DNA from 2 places in the Clavibacter zhangzhiyongii genome. Region 1 is predicted to be linked to the other one. Evidence: predicted binding sites of a transcription regulator. Region 1 holds the regulator's gene; the other holds the start of a gene.

What was found. The regulator HspR, encoded in region 1, represses chaperone genes until heat shock. The targets are predictions, from matches to a motif close to AAGTTGAGTCNNNNNGACTCAACTT.
Region 2: the regulator HspR is predicted to act here: its motif matches at 2,715-2,739, upstream of H9X71_RS10520 (Hsp20/alpha crystallin family protein).

Annotation. Positions count from the first base shown of each region.
Region 1 covers NZ_CP061274.1:81,856-91,616, reverse strand. Annotated here, with positions in the region: gene H9X71_RS00440 (2'-5' RNA ligase family protein) at 1-274, shown strand, start outside; gene H9X71_RS00435 (SulP family inorganic anion transporter) at 472-1,992, shown strand; gene H9X71_RS00430 (BLUF domain-containing protein) at 2,431-2,850, shown strand; gene H9X71_RS00425 (hypothetical protein) at 2,929-3,567, shown strand; gene H9X71_RS00420 (helix-turn-helix domain-containing protein) at 3,567-3,818, shown strand; gene H9X71_RS00415 (YdeI/OmpD-associated family protein) at 3,844-4,284, opposite strand; gene H9X71_RS00410 (class I SAM-dependent methyltransferase) at 4,335-5,555, opposite strand; gene H9X71_RS00405 (heat shock protein transcriptional repressor HspR) at 5,552-6,037, opposite strand; gene H9X71_RS00400 (DnaJ C-terminal domain-containing protein) at 6,057-7,067, opposite strand; gene H9X71_RS00395 (nucleotide exchange factor GrpE) at 7,185-7,838, opposite strand; gene dnaK (molecular chaperone DnaK) at 7,835-9,706, opposite strand.
Region 2 covers NZ_CP061274.1:2,213,297-2,223,057, forward strand. Annotated here, with positions in the region: gene H9X71_RS10500 (MarR family winged helix-turn-helix transcriptional regulator) at 1-191, opposite strand, end outside; gene H9X71_RS10505 (epoxide hydrolase family protein) at 284-1,453, shown strand; gene H9X71_RS10510 (SDR family oxidoreductase) at 1,470-2,162, opposite strand; gene H9X71_RS10515 (hypothetical protein) at 2,291-2,641, shown strand; gene H9X71_RS10520 (Hsp20/alpha crystallin family protein) at 2,764-3,219, shown strand; gene H9X71_RS10525 (GNAT family N-acetyltransferase) at 3,325-5,883, opposite strand; gene H9X71_RS10530 (lysine N(6)-hydroxylase/L-ornithine N(5)-oxygenase family protein) at 5,880-7,250, opposite strand; gene H9X71_RS10535 (pyridoxal phosphate-dependent decarboxylase family protein) at 7,247-8,857, opposite strand; gene H9X71_RS10540 (hypothetical protein) at 9,067-9,384, shown strand; gene H9X71_RS10545 (hypothetical protein) at 9,386-9,541, shown strand; gene H9X71_RS10550 (hypothetical protein) at 9,644-9,761, shown strand, end outside.

The DNA.
Region 1 (9,761 bases):
CCGGCCGATGCGCTCGCCCGAGCAGCACGTGTTCGACCCGGAGCGCTTCCGCGCGCACCTCTCGCTCGCCTCGCACGACCTCTGCACGCGCCCCGACCTGCACGACGAGGTCGGCGCCTTCATCCGCGGGCTCGACCAGCCCGTCCCCGCGGGCTTCGTCGGCGACACCGTCGTGATGTACCGCACGGCGTCGCCGGACTGGTCGGGCCGCTGGTGGACCACCCTCACCTGGGAGCACGTGCGCACCTGGACCCTGGGCGGCACCGCGGCCTGACCCCGCGCACCACCCGGCTGGACACAGACCCTCACGTAACGGTAGAGTCGGGCGCAGACACCCTCACGCAACGTGAGGGTCATCCGAGCCGCTCGGCTCCCCCACCCTTCCCGCGTCGGCCCCGCGCCGCGCGCATCCGGCGCGCCGTCGCGCCGTCCAGCCACCGCGGGCACCGCCCGCCCCTCCCGAGGAGATCCATGACCCGGACCGCCCCCGCACCGGCGCCCGCGCCCGTGCGCACCAGCCCCACCGTCCTCCAGGCGCTGAAGGACCCGCGCCTGCTCATCCGCGAGACGCTCGCCGGCCTCGTCGTCGCGCTCGCGCTCATCCCCGAGGCCATCTCGTTCTCGATCATCGCGGGCGTGGATCCGCAGGTCGGCCTCTTCTCCGCCTTCGTGATGGCCGTCGTCATCTCGATCGTCGGCGGCCGCACGGCCATGATCACGGGCGCGACCGGCGCCATCGCGCTCGTCATCGCCCCGGTGATGCGCGACCACGGCCTCGACTTCCTCATCGCCACCGTGATCCTCGGCGGCCTCATGCAGCTCGCCCTCGGCGCGGCCGGCGCGGCCAGGCTCATGCGCTTCATCCCGCGCTCCGTGATGGTCGGCTTCGTGAACGCGCTCGCGATCCTCATCCTCGCCGCGCAGCTCCCGCACCTCGTCGGGGCGCCGTGGATGGTCTGGCCGATCGTCGCGGCCGGCATCGGGATCATGGCGCTGCTGCCCCGCCTCACCCGCGTGATCCCGGCGCCGCTCGTCGCGATCGTCGTGCTCACGCTCGTCACCGTGCTCGCGGCCGTCGCCGTGCCTACCGTGGGCGACGAGGGCACGCTGCCCGACAGCCTGCCGACCCTCTTCGTGCCGCAGGTGCCGCTCACGCTGGAGACCCTCGGGATCATCGCGCCCTACGCGCTCGCCATGGCGGTCGTCGGCCTCCTCGAGTCGCTCATGACCGCCAAGCTCGTCGACGAGGTCACCGGCACCCGCTCCCCGAAGACGCGCGAGGCGCTCGGCCAGGGCATCGCCAACGTCGCCTCCGGGTTCGCGGGCGGCATGGGCGGCTGCGCGATGATCGGCCAGACGATGATCAACGTGAAGGCGTCCGGCGCCCGCACCCGCATCTCCACCTTCCTCGCGGGCGTCTTCCTGCTCGTGCTCGTGGTGGGCCTCGGCGACGTCGTCTCGGTGGTCCCCATGGCCGCGCTCGTCGCCGTGATGGTGATGGTCGCCGTCGGCACCTTCGACTGGCACAGCGTCCGGCCGGCCACCCTCCGCCGCATGCCGGTCGGCGAGACCGTCGTCATGGTCGCCACCGTGGCGGTCGTGGTGGCCACCGACGACCTGGCCGTCGGGGTCGTCGTGGGCGTGATCGCCGCGATGGTCGTCTTCGCCCGCCGCGTCTCGGGCTTCACGAGCGTCACCCGCACCCTCGAGGCGGACGCCGACGGCGAGCGCGCGCTCTACGCGGTCGACGGCGAGCTGTTCTTCGCCTCGAGCGACGACCTCACCACGCGCTTCGCCTACGATGACGACCCGCCCCGCGTCGTCATCGACCTGTCCCGCTCGCACGTCTGGGACGCCTCCACGGTCGCCGCGCTCGACGCCGTCGAGACGCGGTACCGGGCGCACGGCACGACCGTCGAGATCCGCGGGATGAACGCGGCGAGCAGCGCCATCCACGGCCGCCTCGCGGGGCGCCTCGGCGGCGCGCACTGACGCCGCCGGGCGGTGCGCCGCGCCCCGTCGTGCGCCCAGCGGACATCCCCGGCCCGGCGATCGGAGCCCGGCCGACGGCCCCGGATCCGCATGACGGCGGGCCGCTCACCCGCGCCTCACCCTCGGATCACCCGCGCTTCGCGCATCCGTGTCCCCCAAAATGAGGACCGGCCGCGTAGAGTCGTGATCACACAGCGGGTTCCCCCCGATGCCGCTGTGCGAATGGATACCCGAGGAGCGCCCCGCCGCGTCCCCCCGCCCAGCGGGCCGCTCATCAGATCCCTCCGCGCACCGACCCGAACGGACGCGGCAGCAGCAGGAGCCCGGCACGACCCGTACCCGCGGACGCGCCGGGCTCTTGCCGTCCGGGATCGCCGCGTAGTGCCCCGCACGGCTCCGCGACCCGGCAGGATGGTCGGACGGGGACGAGGGGGACACATGCGCACGACCGTCTACACGAGCACCGCCACGCGGCGCCTCACCGACGAGGATCTCGCGGAGCTCCTCCGCCAGTGCGTCCGCAACAACGAGCGGACCGGCCTGACCGGCCTCCTGCTCCATCGCGACGGCCGCTTCATGCAGGTCCTCGAGGGACCGGACGAGGCCGTGGAGGCCGTCTTCGCCGTCATCGCCGCCGACGACCGGCACACGGAGGTGCGGCAGCTCCTCGACGAGCGGATCCCCGCGCGGCAGTTCCCCGCCTGGTCGATGGGCTTCCGCACGGTCGACGACGCGACCGTCCGCGAGCTCGACGGCTACGACGACTTCCTCGACCGCCCGGCCTCCGCGGCGGCCCGCCCGGACGCGCCGTCGCGCGCCCGCTGGCTCCTGGAGTGGTTCCGCACGCATCCGGCGTGATCCGCGGGGCCTCGACACGGGCCCCGGCCGCGTGCGACCCTATCGACATTCGTTGCAACGACTGTCGATAGGACTCCCATGACCACCTCCCCCCTCGTCGGCACCGGCGGCTCCGCGCGCATCACCCGCGGGATCCTCCGCGCGGCCCTCGTCCTCGCCGTGGTCGTCGCGCTCCTGGTCGCCGCCGCGGCCGCCCTCAGCGCCGTCGAGACCGTCCGCACGGGCGTCGTGCGCACGTCGCTGGAGATGCGCGGGTCCCTGCCCGCCGGCGCCGACGCCGGTCCCGCCGACCTCCGCTCGGGCGCCTACCGCACGGCCGACGTCGCGGTCGGCGACCTGCCGGGCGGCATCGTCGCCATGCACGTGGTCCGCATCGCGCTCGACGCCGCGGTCGGCATCGCGCTGGCGGGCACGGTCGCGCTCCTCGCGCGGCGGCTGCTCCGGCCGGATCCGCTCGCCCGCCGCCTCAGCCTCGTGGTGACGGTCGCGGGCGGCATCGTGATGATCGCCGCGCTGCTGTCGCTCGGCGTCCGCACGGGCGTGGCGTGGATGGTCGGCGAGGCGCTCAACGACCCCACCGCGGGGCTCGACGGGTTCTGGCCCGTGGCGGCGGAGGTCGACGCGTCGACCATCGCGCTCGGCTTCGCCCTGATGATCGTGGGCCTCGTGGTCGAGCACGGCGAGCGCCTGCAGCGCGACACCCGCGGCCTCGTCTGATGGCGGGCGACGACGACGGCCCCACCGGGGTCCACTGCCGGCTCGACGAGCTGCTCGCCGCCCGCGGCATGACGCTCACGCGGCTGAGCGCGATCGTGGGCGTCAGCCAGGTGAACCTGTCGGTGCTGAAGAACGACCGCGCCCGGGCGATCCGCTACTCCACGCTCGTCGCGGTCTGCCGCGCCCTCGAGTGCGAGATCGGCGAGCTGCTGGTGCTGGATCCGCCGGCGTCCGGAGGCGCGGCGTCCTGACGGCCCGTCGGGATCCCGCGGCGCCTCACCCGCGCAGCGCCGCCAGCACCTTCTCCACCCGGCGGGCGCGCGTCCCGTCCGTCCTCGCCTCGCCGATCGGATCCACGAGCGCGCGCTGCCGGCTCGACGACAGGGCGGCGAACGCCTCGGCCAGGGCGGGCTCCGCGGCGAACGCCTGGGCGACCTCCTCCGGCACCACGGCCTCGCGCGGAGCGGCGTCGAGCTCGATCGTGACCTCGACCTCGTCGTCGGCGGCGATCCCGGAGGCGGCGCGATGCGCGGCGCTCAAGGGGAGCAGGTGCTGCCCGCCCATGGTGCCGACGGTCGTGCGGTACGAGTACCCCGCGACCGTGACGACCACGGCCGGCCGCTTCCCGGCGCCCAGCTCGTCGAGCGCCTCGGCGGGCACCGGCAGCCCGGTGGCGTTGACGCGGGCCTGCAGGACGCGGGTGCGGAAGGTCGGCATGGCGGCTCCTCGGTGAGCGGGCGGCGCGGGTCGCCGGCGGTGGCCCGAGGCTAGGCCCGGGGATCCGCCCGCGTCGAGACGGCGACCGTGAACTTCGCGTTCCGTCCCGCCTCGCGCGTCGGGCCCACGATCCGGGTCAGCTGCGGGCGGTAGCCGAGCGGGCTGTTGTAGACGGTCCAGAGCTCGCCGCCCGGGCGGAGCATGCGCGCCGCGGCGGCGAACAGGCGCGGCGCGAGGCCTGCGTGCACGGTCGCGCCCGTGTGGAACGGCGGGTTGAGGAGCACGAGGTCGGCGGATCCGTCGGGCACGGTGGACCCGGCGTCGTCGCGCACCACGGTCACCCGCTCCCCGAGCCCGTTGGCCGCGACGGTCGCGCGCGCCGAGTCGACGGCCGCCCAGGACTGGTCGGTCGCGATGACGCGGAGGTCCGGCCGGGCGAGCGCGACGGCCGACGCGATGACGCCCGTGCCGCAGCCGAGGTCGACCGCGACGCGGGCGTCGGCCGGCAGGTCGGGCAGGAAGGAGAGCAGGAAGCGCGTACCGATGTCGACCTTGGATCCCGCGAAGGCGGCGCCGTGCGCGCGCACCTCGAGGCCGAGGTCGGGGTGCGACTCGCGGCGGGGGTACGCGTCGACCGCGGCGTCGCGCAGGGGCCGGCGCGCCACGAGCACGCGCGACTTCTGCCGCGCGAGGGTCGCGTGCACGTCGCCGAAGCGGCGGCGGAGCACGTCCGTCATCGCGGGCGTCATGTGCTTGACGCGGCCGCCGGCGAGCACGGTCACGTCGTCGGCCGCGGCGCGCGCGACCACGCCGGCCCACTCGTCGAGCGCGTCGAGGCTGCGCGGCAGGCGGGCGAGCACCACGCGAGCGCCCGCGGCGAGCGCGTCGTCGAGCCCGTGGTGCGCGATCCCGGCGGTCTCGCCGATGAGCACCGCGTTGAGGTCGAGGGCGGTCTCGGAGGTCAGCGCGTCCTGGTGCACGCGGAGGCGGATCGGATCCGCGGCCCCGGCCCCGGCTCGGCGGAGCGCGGCGGCGGCTCCCAGCGCGAGGGCGCCGTAGGCGTCGCCGACCACGACGAGCTCCGCGGCCTGCACGGGGCGTCCGGCGTCGGCGGCGGTCGCGAGCAGCGCGACGAGCTCGTCGAGGAGCAGGCGGTCGGCGGCGTCGGCCGCGAACAGGTTGTCGGCCTCGACGTCGGGCCGGCGCCGGAGCGCGCCCAGGTCGAGGAGGTCGTCGGCGGCGGATGCGGCGGATGCGGCGGGGTCGCTCACCGCGGGCCGCGCCCGTCGGGATCGGTGCCCGCATGCGCGTCGGCGTCCTCGCCCGGATCCGGCGCGTGCCGCGTGAGCGCCGCGCGGTAGAGCACGACCTCGGTCTGCCGCGAGGGCCGCACGCCCGCGCGCAGCGACACCACGTCGCCGTCGCCGCGGGCCGCGAAGACGCGGCGGCCGGGCCGGGAGAGCAGCTCGTCGGCGAGGGCCGACTCGAGCTGGCGGACGCGGCCGCGGAGCTCCGACACCTGGTTCTCGAGCTCGAGGATCCGCGCGATCCCCTCCAGGCTCACGCCCTCCGCGCCCAGCCGGGCGACCTCCCGCAGCTGCACGATGTCGCGCATCGAGTAGCGGCGGGAGCGCCCGGCCGTGCGGGTGGGCGACACGAGCCCGAGGCGGTCGTACTGCCGGAGCGTCTGCGGGTGCATGCCCGAGAGCTCCGCCGCCACGGAGATCACGAAGACGGGGGCGTCCTCGTCCATCGCGTCGCGGGGATCCACGTCAGCCCCGGGCTCGCTCGATGAGCTCCGCGCGCGGGTCCTCGGCGGGGCCCGAGCTGGCGAAGGCGTCGAGCGCCACGCGCTGCGCGTCCGTGAGGCGCGACGGCACCGCGACCTCGATGCGCGCGAGCAGGTCGCCCGTGCCCTTCGGGGTCGTGACGCCGCGGCCCTTGACGCGGAGCACCTTGCCGCTCGACGTGCCGGGCGCGACCTTCAGCCGCACCGGATCGCCGCCGAGCGTCGGCACCTCGATGGTCGCGCCGAGCGCGGCCTCGGGGAACGTCACGGGCACGTTGACCCGGAGGTTCAGCCCGTCGCGCTCGAACACGGGGTGCGGACGCACGTGCACGGTGAGGATGATGTCCCCCGACGCGCCGCCGTCCCCCGAGGGCTCGCCCTTGCCGGCGAGGCGGATCTTCTGCCCGTCGGAGACGCCGGCCGGCACGCGCACCGTGAGGGGGCGGCCGTCGGAGTCCTGCAGGCGCACGACGTCGCCCTGCACCGCGGTGAGGAAGTCGATCGTGGTCGACGCCGTCACGTCGCGGCCCTTGGTGGGCGCCCCGTACCCGCGGTAGCCGCCGGTCGACTGGCCGAAGCCGCCGTTGCCGAACATGCCGCCGAGGATGTCCTCGAACCCGCCCTGGCTGTACTGCGGCTGGCCGGATCCGAACCCGGCGCGCCGCCCGCGGCCGCCGGCCTGCTGGCCGAACATGCCGCCGAAGACGTCCTCGAAGCCGCCGCCCTGGGCGCCGGCGCCGGGCGCGCTGAAGCGGGCGCCGGATCCCATCGCGCGCACCTGGTCGTACTCGCGGCGCTGCTCCTTGTCGGACAGCACGGCGTTGGCCTCGCTGATCTCCTTGAAGCGCGCCTCGGCCGACGGATCCGGGTTGCTGTCCGGGTGGTACTGCCGCGCGAGCTTGCGGTAGGCCTTCTTGAGGTCGGCCTCCGAGACGTCCTTGGACACTCCGAGGACCTTGTAGAAGTCCTTGTCGAACCAGTCCTGGCTGGCCATCAGACGCCTCCCTTCTTCTTCTCGTGGTGGGGGCCGCACGACCCGGTCCGGGCGCCCGCGCGTGCGGACGCCCGGACCGGGGTGGGTGCAGCCGGATCGATGCTGCGGATGATGGCGCTACTCCGGCTTGTCGACGACGACCTTCGCGGCCCGCAGCAGCGTCTCGCCGATGTAGTAGCCACTCTCGACGACGTCCGCGACGGTGTCCACCTGGACCTCGGGGTTCGGCTTCTGGAAGATCGCCTCGTGCACCTGCGGGTCGAAGGCGTCGCCGACGGCGCCCACCTTGACCAGCCCGATGCGCTCCACGTTGGTCCGCAGCTTGGCGACGATCGCGGTGAGCGGTCCGCCCTCCGCGAGGTCGCCGTGCTTCTCGGCGCGATCGAGGTCGTCGAGCACCGGGAGGATGCCCTTGACCACGTCGCCGACCGCGCGCTGGCGCTCGATCTCGCGGTTGGCCTCGGTGCGCTTGCGGTAGTTGGCGTACTCGGCGGTGACGCGCTTCAGGTCCGCGAGGTGCTCGGAGTCGCCCTCGACGGGCTCGTTCCGGGTCTTCTCGATGAGGTCCTGCAGCTCCTCGTCCATGGGGTCGGTCGTCTCGACGTCGGGGCCCTCGGCCTCGACGAACGCGCCGTCCTCGCCCGGGACCGAGGCCGCGTCGGCCGCGGCGTCCGCCGTGGCGTCAGGCCCGGCCGGGGCCGAGGAGGCCGACTGCTCGGCTCCCTCGTCCTCGGGCACGCGGCCCTCGCCGTTCGCGGTGTCCTCGGTCATCGGTCGGTCTTCTTGTCCTGCTCGTCCTCGTCCACGACCTCGGCGTCGACGATGTCCTCGTCGTCCTTCTTCGCCTCGGGCGCGCCCTCGGACGCCTCACCGGCGGCCTGCTCCTGCTGGCCCTGCGCGTAGATGGCCTCGCCGAGCTTGGTCTGGCTGGCGGAGAGCTTGTCGAACGCGGTCTTCACGGCGGTCTCGTCGTCTCCGGCGAGGGCGCTCTTCAGGCCGTCGACGTCGCCCTGGACCTCGGACTTGACGTCCTCGGGGAGCTTGTCGTCGTTCTCCTTGATGAGCTTGTCGATCGAGTAGGCGAGCTGCTCCGCGTTGTTGCGGACCTCGGCCTGCTCGCGGCGCGTCTTGTCCTCCGCCGCGTGCTCCTCGGCCTCGCGGACCATGCGCTCGATGTCCTCCTTGCCGAGCGAGGATCCGCCCGTGATGGTCATCGACTGCTCCTTGCCGGTGCCCTTGTCCTTGGCGGACACGTGCACGATGCCGTTGGCGTCGATGTCGAAGGTGACCTCGACCTGCGGGATCCCGCGGGGCGCCGGCGCGATGCCGGTGAGCTCGAAGGTGCCGAGGTTCTTGTTGTCGCGGGTGAACTCGCGCTCGCCCTGGAAGACCTGGATCGCCACGGACGGCTGGTTGTCGTCGGCCGTGGTGAAGGTCTCGCTGCGCTTGGTCGGGATGGCCGTGTTGCGCTCGATGAGCTTGGTCATGATGCCGCCCTTGGTCTCGATGCCGAGGCTCAGGGGGGTGACGTCGATGAGCAGGACGTCCTTGCGCTCGCCCTTCAGCACGCCGGCCTGGAGCGCGGCGCCGACGGCGACGACCTCGTCCGGGTTGACGCCCTTGTTGGGCTCCTTGCCGCCCGTGAGCTTCTTGACGAGCTCGACGACGGCGGGCATGCGGGTGGATCCGCCGACGAGGACCACGTGGGCCACGTCGCCGACCGAGACGCCGGCCTCGCGGATGACGTCCTCGAAGGGCTTGCGGGTGCGCTCGAGCAGGTCGTTCGTGAGCTCCTCGAACTTGGCGCGGGTCAGCGTCTCGTCGAGGTTGGCCGGGCCGTTCTCCGTGAGGGAGAGGTAGGGCAGCTGGATGCTCGTGCTGGTGGAGGAGCTGAGCTCCTTCTTCGCCTGCTCCGCGGCCTCCTTGAGGCGCTGCTTGGCGATCTTGTCGTTCGAGACGTCGACGCCCGTCGACTCCTTGAAGCGCTTGACGAGGTGGTCGACGATGCGCTGGTCCCAGTCGTCGCCGCCGAGGCGGTTGTCGCCCGCGGTGGAGCGGACCTGGATGGTGCTGAAGTCGTCGTCCTTGCCCACCTCGAGGAGGGAGACGTCGAACGTGCCGCCGCCGAGGTCGAAGACGAGGATGAGCTCGTCCTCCTTGCCCCGGTCGAGGCCGTAGGCGAGCGCCGCCGCGGTGGGCTCGTTGATGATGCGCAGCACGTTGAGGCCCGCGATCTCGCCGGCCTCCTTCGTGGCCTGGCGCTCGGCGTCGTTGAAGTACGCGGGGACGGTGATGACCGCGTCGGTCACCGTGTCGCCCAGGTACTGCTCGGCGTCGCGCTTGAGCTTGCCGAGGATGCGGGCCGACAGCTCCTGCGACGTGTACTTCTTGGCGTCGATGCCGACGGTCCAGTCGGTGCCCATGTGGCGCTTGACCGACGAGATGGTGCGGTCGACGTTGGTGACGTTCTGGCGCTTGGCGGTCTCGCCGACCAGCACCTCGCCGTCCTTGGTGAACGCGACGACGGACGGCGTGGTGCGCGCGCCCTCGGCGTTGGCGATGACGGTGGGCTCCCCGCCCTCCAGGACCGAGACCACCGAGTTGGTGGTACCCAGGTCGATTCCTACTGCACGAGCCATGGGGTGTTCTCCTTCTGTTGCCGCAGGCCCCGGATCACGGGGTCGCTTCGTGGGT
Region 2 (9,761 bases), 970 kb from region 1:
ACCTGGTACCCGCGCGGGCCGCCCGGCACGTCGGCCACGGCGGTCTGCGCGGTGCGCGCGAAGCCCTGGTAGACGGCCTGGATGGACCAGCCGAACTGCGTCTCGATGCCGCCGGAGCCCCAGTCGATGCCGGAGGCGTCCTCGTCGGGGTCGACGCGGTCGTGGGCGCGGGTCACGGCGGAGGAGGTCATGCCGAGATCGTATCCGACTTTTATCGTCTTGTGCGAAGATCATCTCTTAGCGCAGGCATCGGCTGCGCCCCACGACCCGATCGGAGCCGCGCATGCCCGCCATCACCCCCTTCCGCCTCGACGTCCCCGAGGCCGACCTCGACGACCTCCGCCGCCGCCTCCTCGCCACGCGCTGGCCCGAGCCCGAGACCGTCGACGACACCTCGCAGGGACCGCAGCTCGCGCGCATGCGGCGGCTCGTCGACCGCTGGGTCGACGGATACGACTGGCGCCGCACCGAGGAGCTCCTCAACGGGTGGGGGCAGCACACGACCGAGATCGACGGGCTGGGGATCCACTTCCTGCACGTCCGCTCCCCCGAGCCGGGCGCGCGCCCGCTGATCCTCACGCACGGCTGGCCGGGCTCGGTGCTGGAGTTCCGGCACGCGGTCGGGCCCCTCACCGATCCGGTCGCGCACGGCGGATCCGCGGAGGACGCCTTCCACGTCGTCCTCCCGAGCCTCCCCGGCTTCGGCTTCTCCGGGAAGCCGACCGGCACCGGCTGGGGCGCGCGCCGCACCGCCCGCGCGTGGGCCGAGCTCATGCGCCGGCTCGGCTACGAGGCCTGGTACGCGCAGGGCGGCGACCTCGGCGCGACCGTCACGTCCGAGCTCGCGGCGCTCGAGGCCCGGGAGGGCATCGGGCTCCGCGGGATCCACCTCAACATGGCGACCTTCATGCCGACGGACGACGAGATGCGCGACGCCACCGACGAGGAGCGGCGGATGATGGCGGAGACCGGGCACTACCGGCAGCAGCTGTCCGGCTACTCGCAGATGATGTCGACCCGGCCGCAGACCGTCGGCTACGCGCTCCAGGACTCCCCCGCGGGACTCGCCGCGTGGATCCACGCCATGTTCCAGGACGTCGGCGGATCCCACGACGAGCACGGCGACGCCGAGGCGCTCTTCCCGCTCGACGAGATCCTCGACGACGTGATGCTGTACTGGCTGCCCGGCACGGCGGCCTCCGCGGCGCGCTTCTACTGGGAGTCGGCGCAGGTCGGCTGGGCGACGCCCGGCACGGTCGACGAGCCGATCACGGTGCCGACGGGCCTCAGCATCATGCCGGGCGAGTACGTGCGCCGCTCGCGCCGCTGGGCGGAGCGCCGGTACGCGGACCTCGTGCTCTTCCACGAGGTCGAGCGCGGCGGGCACTTCGCGCTGCTCGAGCAGCCGGGGCCGCTGGTGGACGACATCCGGGCGACGTTCCGCGGGCGCTGAGCCGCGACCCGACGGCTCAGCCCCCGAACGGCCGCAGCGACACCGACTCGACCGTGCCGTCGCGCGTCTGGTCGACGACGAGCCGCACGGCGCGCGCGACGGACGCCGGCTCGAGGTACCGCGTCTCGTCGTACTCGCCGCCCTCCTTGGCGCGGAGCTCGCGCTGCATGTCGGTCGCGACGCGGCCCGGGTGCACGCTCGAGACGCGCACGCCGTGCGGGCGCTCCTCCTCGCGGAGGGCGTCGCCGAGGGCGCGCAGGGCGAACTTGGATCCCGCGTAGACGCCGCCCGTGGGGTTCGCCGTGAAGCCGGATCCGGAGTTGACGAGCACGACCTGCCCGCCGGCTGCCCGGAGCGCGGGCAGGAGCGCGCGGGTGACATCGGCGACCGCGAAGACGTTGACCTCGAACACGCGGCGCCACTCCTCGACGGGCGTCCGGTCGACGGCGTCGCCGCCGATCACGCCGGCCGAGTGCACGAGCACGTCGAGGCGGTCGAGGTCGGGCACGAGGTCGGCGAGGCCGCCCGCGGCGAGGTCGGCGGCCCAGCCGACGGCGTCCGGCAGCGCGGCGGCGAGGGCGTCCACGGCGTCGCGGTCACGGCCGTGCACGATGACGCGATGGGTGCGGCCGAGGTCCTGGGCGACGGCGCGGCCGATGCCGCGGGTGGCCCCCGTGACGAGGGCGACGGGGCGGGCGGTGTCGGACATGGATCCTCCTGGGTCGCGGTCCTCCAGGCTACCGACGGCATCCTGCCACCCGTCCGGCGCTGCCGGGGGCATGACGTAGCGTGAAGGGGTCCGCCGCCGAGCGGCCCGCCGCCCGAGAGGATCCGCCCGTGCACGCCCGCTTCCCCGCCAGCCTCGAGGTGCTGCGCCAGGAGGCCCGCGACGAGCTGGACGCCGTGATCGAGCACCGCTGCCGGAACGGCGACGACCCATGGGAGGTCATCCCGCAGCTGCCGACCGTGGACGAGCACGTGGTGGCGACCCTCCGCCAGGACGCGCTCGAGGCCGACGGGATGGCGGAGGAGCTCGCCCGCGTGCGGCACCCGTCGACCGCGCCGGGAGTCGTCGCGCGCTTCGAGTACCGGCTGCTGCGCGGGATCGCGCTGGAGCACCCGGACCTCTCGCGCGCCGTCTGGACCCTCATCGGCCGCATGGAGCGCGACCTCCGCCGACGCGCTTGAAGAGGTGGTCAGGCCGACATTCGCCCTCGGCGAACGGCTTGGCACTCGCCTGCCCCGAGTGCTAATCTCGACGTAGTTGAGCCGAGGGGGCTCAACCCCACAGATCATCAGAGGAGTCGAGCATGAACATGACCTTCGATCCGTTCCGCGAGCTGGACCGCGCCATGGGCGCCCTGGCCGAGACCCGCCAGGCGAACCGGCCGATGCCCATCGACCTGCACCGCGAGGGCGACACCTACGTGCTGGCCGCCGACCTCCCGGGCATCGACCCGGGCTCGGTCGACATCGACGTGGACGGCCAGCTGCTGACCATCCGCGCCGAGCGCACCCTCGCCGGCGATCAGAACGTCCGCTGGCTCACGCGCGAGCGCGTCGCCGGCACGTTCCTCCGCCAGCTGACGCTCGGCCAGGGCATCGACACCGAGCGCATCTCGGCGCACTACGCCAACGGCGTGCTGAGCGTCACCATCCCGGTGAGCGAGCGGGCGAAGCCGCGCAAGATCGCGGTCACGTCCGACGAGCCGCAGGGCCAGGAGGGCCGCACGCTGACGGTGGAGCAGGGCGCGAGCGCGAGCTGATCCACCGGGCGCCCGCGCGGCGCCGCCACGACGAGGAGCCGTCGTCCGCACCAGCGGGCGGCGGCTCCTCGCACGTCCGGGCGCGCACCCGGCCGGCCCGTCGCGTCAGCCGATGCGCGGCCGCAGACCCCGGTGGATCGCGAGCGGGTTGCGCAGCGACCCGTGGACCTGCATCACCGGCGCCTGCAGGTCGACCATGCGCCGGTTGTCGCGCAGCTGCAGCCGGTTGAGGCACGAGCGGTCGAACGACGGCGTGAACAGGTCGAAGCGGGCGATGGCCTCGGCGAGCTCCGGGTGGGCGCGCTCGTGGTCGGCGAGCGCCTCCGCCGCCACGCGCCACAGGCCGTCGGGGCGGAGGTCGTCGCGGTCCTCGACGAGCGCCGCGGCGAAGCGGAGGAAGCCGTCCATCACGTCGGTGAAGACCGTGAGGGTGCGCTCGTCCTCGGGGAAGTCGAGACGGATCCGCCGCACGTCATCCGGCAGCTCGCGCTCCATGTCGAAGAGGGCGACCTCCTCGGCGATGTCCTTCATCAGCACGCGGACGACGACGTGGTCGCGCAGGACGAGGATCACGTTCTCGCCGTGCGGCATGAACGCGAGGTCGTGCGCGAGGAGCGCGTGCGCGAGGGGCACGAGGTACGCGTCGAGCCAGCGGCGGATCCACGCGGCCGCGCCGATCCCGGACGCGTCGATGAGCGCGCCCAGCACGCTCGCCCCCTGCGCGTCGACGTGGAGCAGGCTCGTCATGCTCATCAGCCGCTCGCCCTCCGCGAGGCCCGGCACGGGCGACTCCCGCCAGAGCGCGGACAGCATCTTCCCGTGGGGGTGCCCGGGCGGCAGGGCGGAGTCGACGCGGGCGTCCCGGACGCCGACGGACGCGACCTCGCGGAGGATCCCGAACCCGAGCCGCGCGAACTCCGCGTCGCCCTCGACGAGCGCGTGCACCCAGTCGTTGATGGCCGGGGTCACGGCCATGTAGGCCGGGGACAGCCCGCGCGTGAACCCCATGTTGAGGATCGAGAGCGAGGTCTTCACGTAGCACCGCTCCGGGCTCGTGCGGTTGGCCCAGGTGCGGATGGACTGCTGGGCGCCGTACTCGTCGTCGCCCGTGCCGAGGAGCACGATGTCGCGGGTGGCGACGAGACCGGCGAAGGTCACCGTCACGACGTTCTCCCACTGCCAGGGGTGCACCGGCACGAGCACGCGATCCGCCGGGTCGACGCCGAGATCGGCCATGCGGGCGCGGAACCGGTCGCGGACGATGAGGCCGAGCTCCGCGTCGAGGAACGCCTCCCGGTCGAGGCCCTCGACGCCGGCGAAGTGCGCGAGGCGCTCGTGCACGGCGAGCCACAGGATCCGCACGTCCTCCCCCGCCTCGGGCGCGTACCGGTCGTGGTCGTCGAGGTCGAAGCCGATGCGGCCGTTGGTCGCGACGAAGCAGGGGTGGCCCTCGTCCATCGTCGACTCCACCTCGGCGTAGGACGCGGTGAGGAGGCCGCGCGCGTCGGGCACGTCGCGCAGGCGCGAGAACGCGGCGGCGGAGAGCGTGCTCTGGATCTCGTCGAGGTAGACGGGCAGGACCTCGTCGGTGATGCCGAGCCGGTCGCGGAGGTCGAGCACGAGGTCGACGGCGTCGAGCGCCGCGGGCTCCCCGTCGACCGTGCGGCGGATGCTCGCCTCGTCGACGTCCCAGTGGTCGAGCTCGAGGATGCGGGCGCGGTAGGCGTACGCACTCCGGCCGTCGGCGCTGGCGACGCGGAACCGGGCCCAGCTCCGCGGGTCGTGCGGGATCCGGGGCTCGCCGGGCGCCCGCGGCGGATCCACGCGCTCGGGCTCGATGAGCAGCTCGTGCGCGAACTCGGCGAGCGCCTTCCGCACGAGGTGGCGGGTGGCGGCGGCCCAGGCGTCGGGCCGGAGGTGGTCGGCACGGTGGACCCGGGGGTCGGGCTCGGCGGCGGCGGATGCGGCGACCGCGGGCGTGGCGGCCGTGGCGTGCTCGGCGCCGGCGGGGCGGAGCCGGTCGGCGAGACGATCGCGGTCGCGGTCGTGGTCGGTCGCGGGGTCGTGGGTCAGGGTCATCGGATGTCCGTCCGTCGGAGGGGTGTGCGGGAGGAGGGCGTCGTCGCGGTCGACGACGCTGAGGAGCGCCTGCTTGGTGCCGAGGTCGACGACGCGGAGCGGACGGAAGCCGAGGCGCGCGTTGAGGCGCTGGATCGCCGCGTTGCGGACGTCCGGCTCGACGACCAGGCGACGCACGCCGGGATCACGCAGCAGGTGCGCGACGACGTGCCGCATGACCGCCGTCGTGAACCCGGGCAGCGGGTCGCCGGCCGGCGGGGCGACGAGCAGGTGCATGCCACGGTCGCCGGGGAGCGGGTCGAGGTGCGCGCCGACGGGATCGTCGGCCGGGTCGTAGGCCTCGACGAGGAACGCGGGGGCGCCGTCGTGCAGGCCGATCCACGCCGCGCGGGAGGGATCCGCGGCGAGGCCCGCGTACTCGGCGCGCACGTCGTCGAGGGTCGCGTGCTCCATCTGCCAGAAGCGGGCGCGCGGCGCGGCGACCCAGGCGTGCACGAGCGCCGCGTCGCCGTCGGGGTCGAGCGGGCGCATCGCGAGCGGGTAGCGGGGCGCGACCACGGCATCGGCCGGCGCGGGCGCGCTCACGCGAGCACCCCGGATCCGGCGGCGGGCACGTCGTCCGGCAGCCCGAACTCCTGGAACGCGATCCGCGCCTCCACCGGGTACGGCTCCCGCCCCGTGATCGCGCGGAGGATCCGCGAGTTGCGATGCGCGGTCATGCCGAGGTCGGGCGCGACGAAGCCGTGCGTGTGCACCTCGGCGTTCTGCACGAAGAGCGTCCCGGCGTCGTCGACCGTGTGCTCGCGCGCCACGTCGAGCCGACCCCGCGCGTCGCGGTGCACGCGGTCGCCGAGCCCGTCGAGGATCCCGGGGGCCTGCGCGTCGTACCCGCTCGCCATGATCACCGCGCCCGTGGGCCACTCCCGCTCCGCACCCGTCTCCGCGTGCCGCAGCCCGAGCACCGCGCCGCCGTCGGGGGTCGCGTGCGACGACACGACCTCGGCGTTGGTGAGGAGCCGCGTCGGCACGCCGGATCCCGCGTCGCCCCCGGGCGCAAGCCGCCCCTCCGCCCGGAGCGCGTCGAAGGCCAGCCGCTTCCGGTAGAGCGTCGCGAACACGTCGTCGATGAGCTCCGAGTCGATCCCCTTGTAGAGGTTCCGCTGCTCGCGCAGCAGCACGTCGCGCGCGTCGGCGGGCAGGCCGAAGAAGTGGTCGCTGTACTCGGGGCTCGTCATCTCCAGCGTGAGGCGCGTGTACTCGAGCGGGAAGAACCTGGGCGACCGCGTGATCCAGTCGAGCCGGTAGCCGCGCGCGTCCACGTCCTCGAGCAGGTCGCGGTAGATCTCCGCCGCGCTCTGCCCGCTGCCGACGACCGTGATCGCGTCCCGCTCCTGCAGCGCGTCCTTGGCGCCGAGGTAGCCGGAGCTGTGCACGACCCCCGGCAGGTCGCGCACGGCCTCGGGCAGCCACGGCGGCGTGCCCACGCCGACGACGAGGTTCCGGCCCCGGTGCACGTGCCGGCCGCCCGCGGCGTCGACCGACTCGACGACGTACGCGCCGTCGGCCTCGTCGAACCGGATGGCCCGCACGTCGCGGTCGAGCTCGATCCCCCGCGCGCGCTCGGCCGCCCACCGGCAGTACGCGACGTACTCGCTGCGCAGCACGAAGAAGTCCTCGCGGATGTAGAAGGAGTAGAGCCGCCCGGTGTCCTTGAGGTACGCGAGGAACGAGAAGCGCGAGGTGGGATCCGCGAGCGTCACGAGGTCGGCGAGGAACGGCGTCTGCAGGTGCGCGGTGGGCAGCATCATGCCGGGGTGCCAGTCGAAGCGGGGCTTCCGCTCGAGCACCGCGAGGTCGAGGTCGAGCGGGTCCGCGAGGCACGCGAGCCCCAGGTTCGCGGGGCCGAGGCCCACGGCGACGACGTCGCGGATCCGGTCGGGTGCGGCGCTCATCGGCCCGCCTCCGCGACGGCGTCGACCGCGAGGCCGGCGGCGTCGGCGCCGGCGTCGCCCAGCCCGGCGTCGATCGCGTCCCCCGCCGCGACCACCATCCGCAGCACCTCGGCGATGTGCGCGTCGGTCGTCGCCGGGTTCAGCAGCGTGAGCTTCAGGTGCGCGCGCCCGCCGACGCGCGTGGCGGCGACCATGGCGCGGCCCGAGTCCTGGATCGCCTGGCGGATCCCGCGGTTCACGGCGCCCGAGCGGGCCGCCGCGCCGGGCCCCGCGGATCCGTCGCGCTCCCCCGCCGGCACGTACCGGAAGACGAGCGCGCTGATCTCCGGCCGCACCACCACCTCGAGCGCCGCGTCCCGCCGCATCGCGCTCCACGTGCGGTCGGCCAGCGCGATCACATCGTCGAGCATCCGCCCCACCCCGTCGGCGCCCACCGTCCGCAGCGTGAGCCACAGCTTGAGCGCGTCGAAGCGCCGTGTGGTCTGCAGCGACTTGTCGACCTGGTTCGGGATCTCCTCGTGCGCCCGGTCGGCGGGGTTCAGGTAGTCGGCGTGCAGGGTCGCGTGCCGGAGGGTGCGGCCGTCGCGCACGATCAGCGCGCTCGAGCTCACCGGCTGGAAGAAGGTCTTGTGGTAGTCGACGGTCACCGAGTCGGCGCGGTCGATGCCCGTCAGCAGGTCGCGGTGCCGGAGCGACGCGAGGAGGCCGCCGCCGTACGCCGCGTCGACGTGCAGCCAGATCCCCTCGCGCCGGCACACGTTCCCGATCGCGGGCAGCGGGTCGACGCTGCCGAAGTCGGTGGTGCCCGCGGTCGCGACCACGGCGATGGGGAGGAGGCCCGCCGCGTAGCAGCGCGCGAGCTCCTGCTCGAGGGCGTCGACGCGCATCCGCATGGCGTCGTCGGCGGGCACGCGCACCACCGCGTCGGGGGCGAGGCCGAGGATCCGGGCGCTCTTCTCGACGCTGAAGTGCCCGACCTCGCTCACGAGGATCCGCAGCCGCGGCAGGTGCGTGCGGTCCAGCCCGTGCACGGCGAGCGCCTCGTCGCGGGCGAGCAGCAGCGCCTCCAGGTTCGACTGGCTGCCGCCGCTCGTGAAGACGCCGTCCGCGTCGTCGCCCAGCCCGATCCGACCCGCGGTCCAGTCGACGAGCGCGCGCTCGATGAGGGTCGCGCCCGCGCTCTGGTCCCAGGTGTCCATCGACGTGTTGACGCTGGAGAGGATGAGCTCGCCCGCGAGCGCCGGGATGAGGATCGGGCAGTTGAGGTGCGCGACGTACGACGGGTCGTGGAACCAGACGGCGTCGCGGAGGTACAGGTCGTCGAGCTCGGCGAGGGCGGCGTCGAGGCCGCCCAGCGGGCGGTCGAGGTCGAGCCCGGCGAAGGAGCCGCGGAGGCGGTCCGGCGTGATCCCGGTGAAGGGCCCGTCGGCACGGCCGGCGGCGGCGCGCACCCGCGCGGCGGCGGCGCGGAGGGCGGCGTCCCAGCCCGGGAGCGAGCGGTCGGAGAACAGCTCGGCGGCGGGATCCGTGCCCACCGCGAGCGGGTCGGCGCGGGCGCCGACGAGGGTGGGGTCGGACGGGAGGGAGACGTGCGGGGAGAGGGTCATGGTTCCTTCGTCGGTTCGATGGGGAGCCGTGTCCGGGTCACGAGCATCGGTTTGGTTAGGCAAGCCTCACCTAATATGGGGGCGCTCGGACGGGAGCGCAACCCGGCCGACGACGACTCGCGGGGACCCTCCGCGAGGCGCTGCCGCGACCCCGATTCGGGGGCGCCGTCCCGCGGGTCGCGCCGCGGGGGCGCTCGTAGGGTGGGGGCATGAGCGACCGAGACGACCAGGCAGACGGCATCCGCACCGGACGCGGCCCCGGCGACCCCGACGGGCTGGTGACCGTCGACGACGTGGTCTCCCCCGCCGGCGACGACGCGCCCGCGGGCGTCGGCGACGCCGTCCGCGACCCCGACGGCACGACCTACGGGCACGCGGAGGAGGACACCCTCGAGGCGGAGGACGCGGATCCCGCGAGCGCCGAGTACCCGGAGGTGCCCGACAACCGATCCGTGACCGCGGCCGACTCGCACATGTCGGCGCCGGCCGACGATGCCGCCGGGCACGTCGACCCCGAGGGCCGCTGACGTGACGGATCCCGACCGCTCCGACGCCCCGCGGCACCCGCTCGCCGCACCCGCGCCCCTCGACGCCGACTCGATCGCCGAGCGCGACGAGGCCGCCGAGGAGGACAGCCGGGAGGACGTGCCCGACCCCTTCGGCGAGGGGCCCGACGACCAGTGATCCGCCCCCGGGCAGGTCGCCCTGACCGCCCCCGGACGCCGCACATGGGCGTTGCCTGAGCGCCGCCACACAGCGCTGGGGGCCGAGCGTAGCGTCGGACGCATGGACACCGACGACCCGCGCCTCCAGCCCGCGGACACCTCAGACACACGGCAGGACAAGGACTTCATCTCGCCCAGCGAGGACGACACGCAGGTCAAGCAGGAGCAGCAGATCGTCG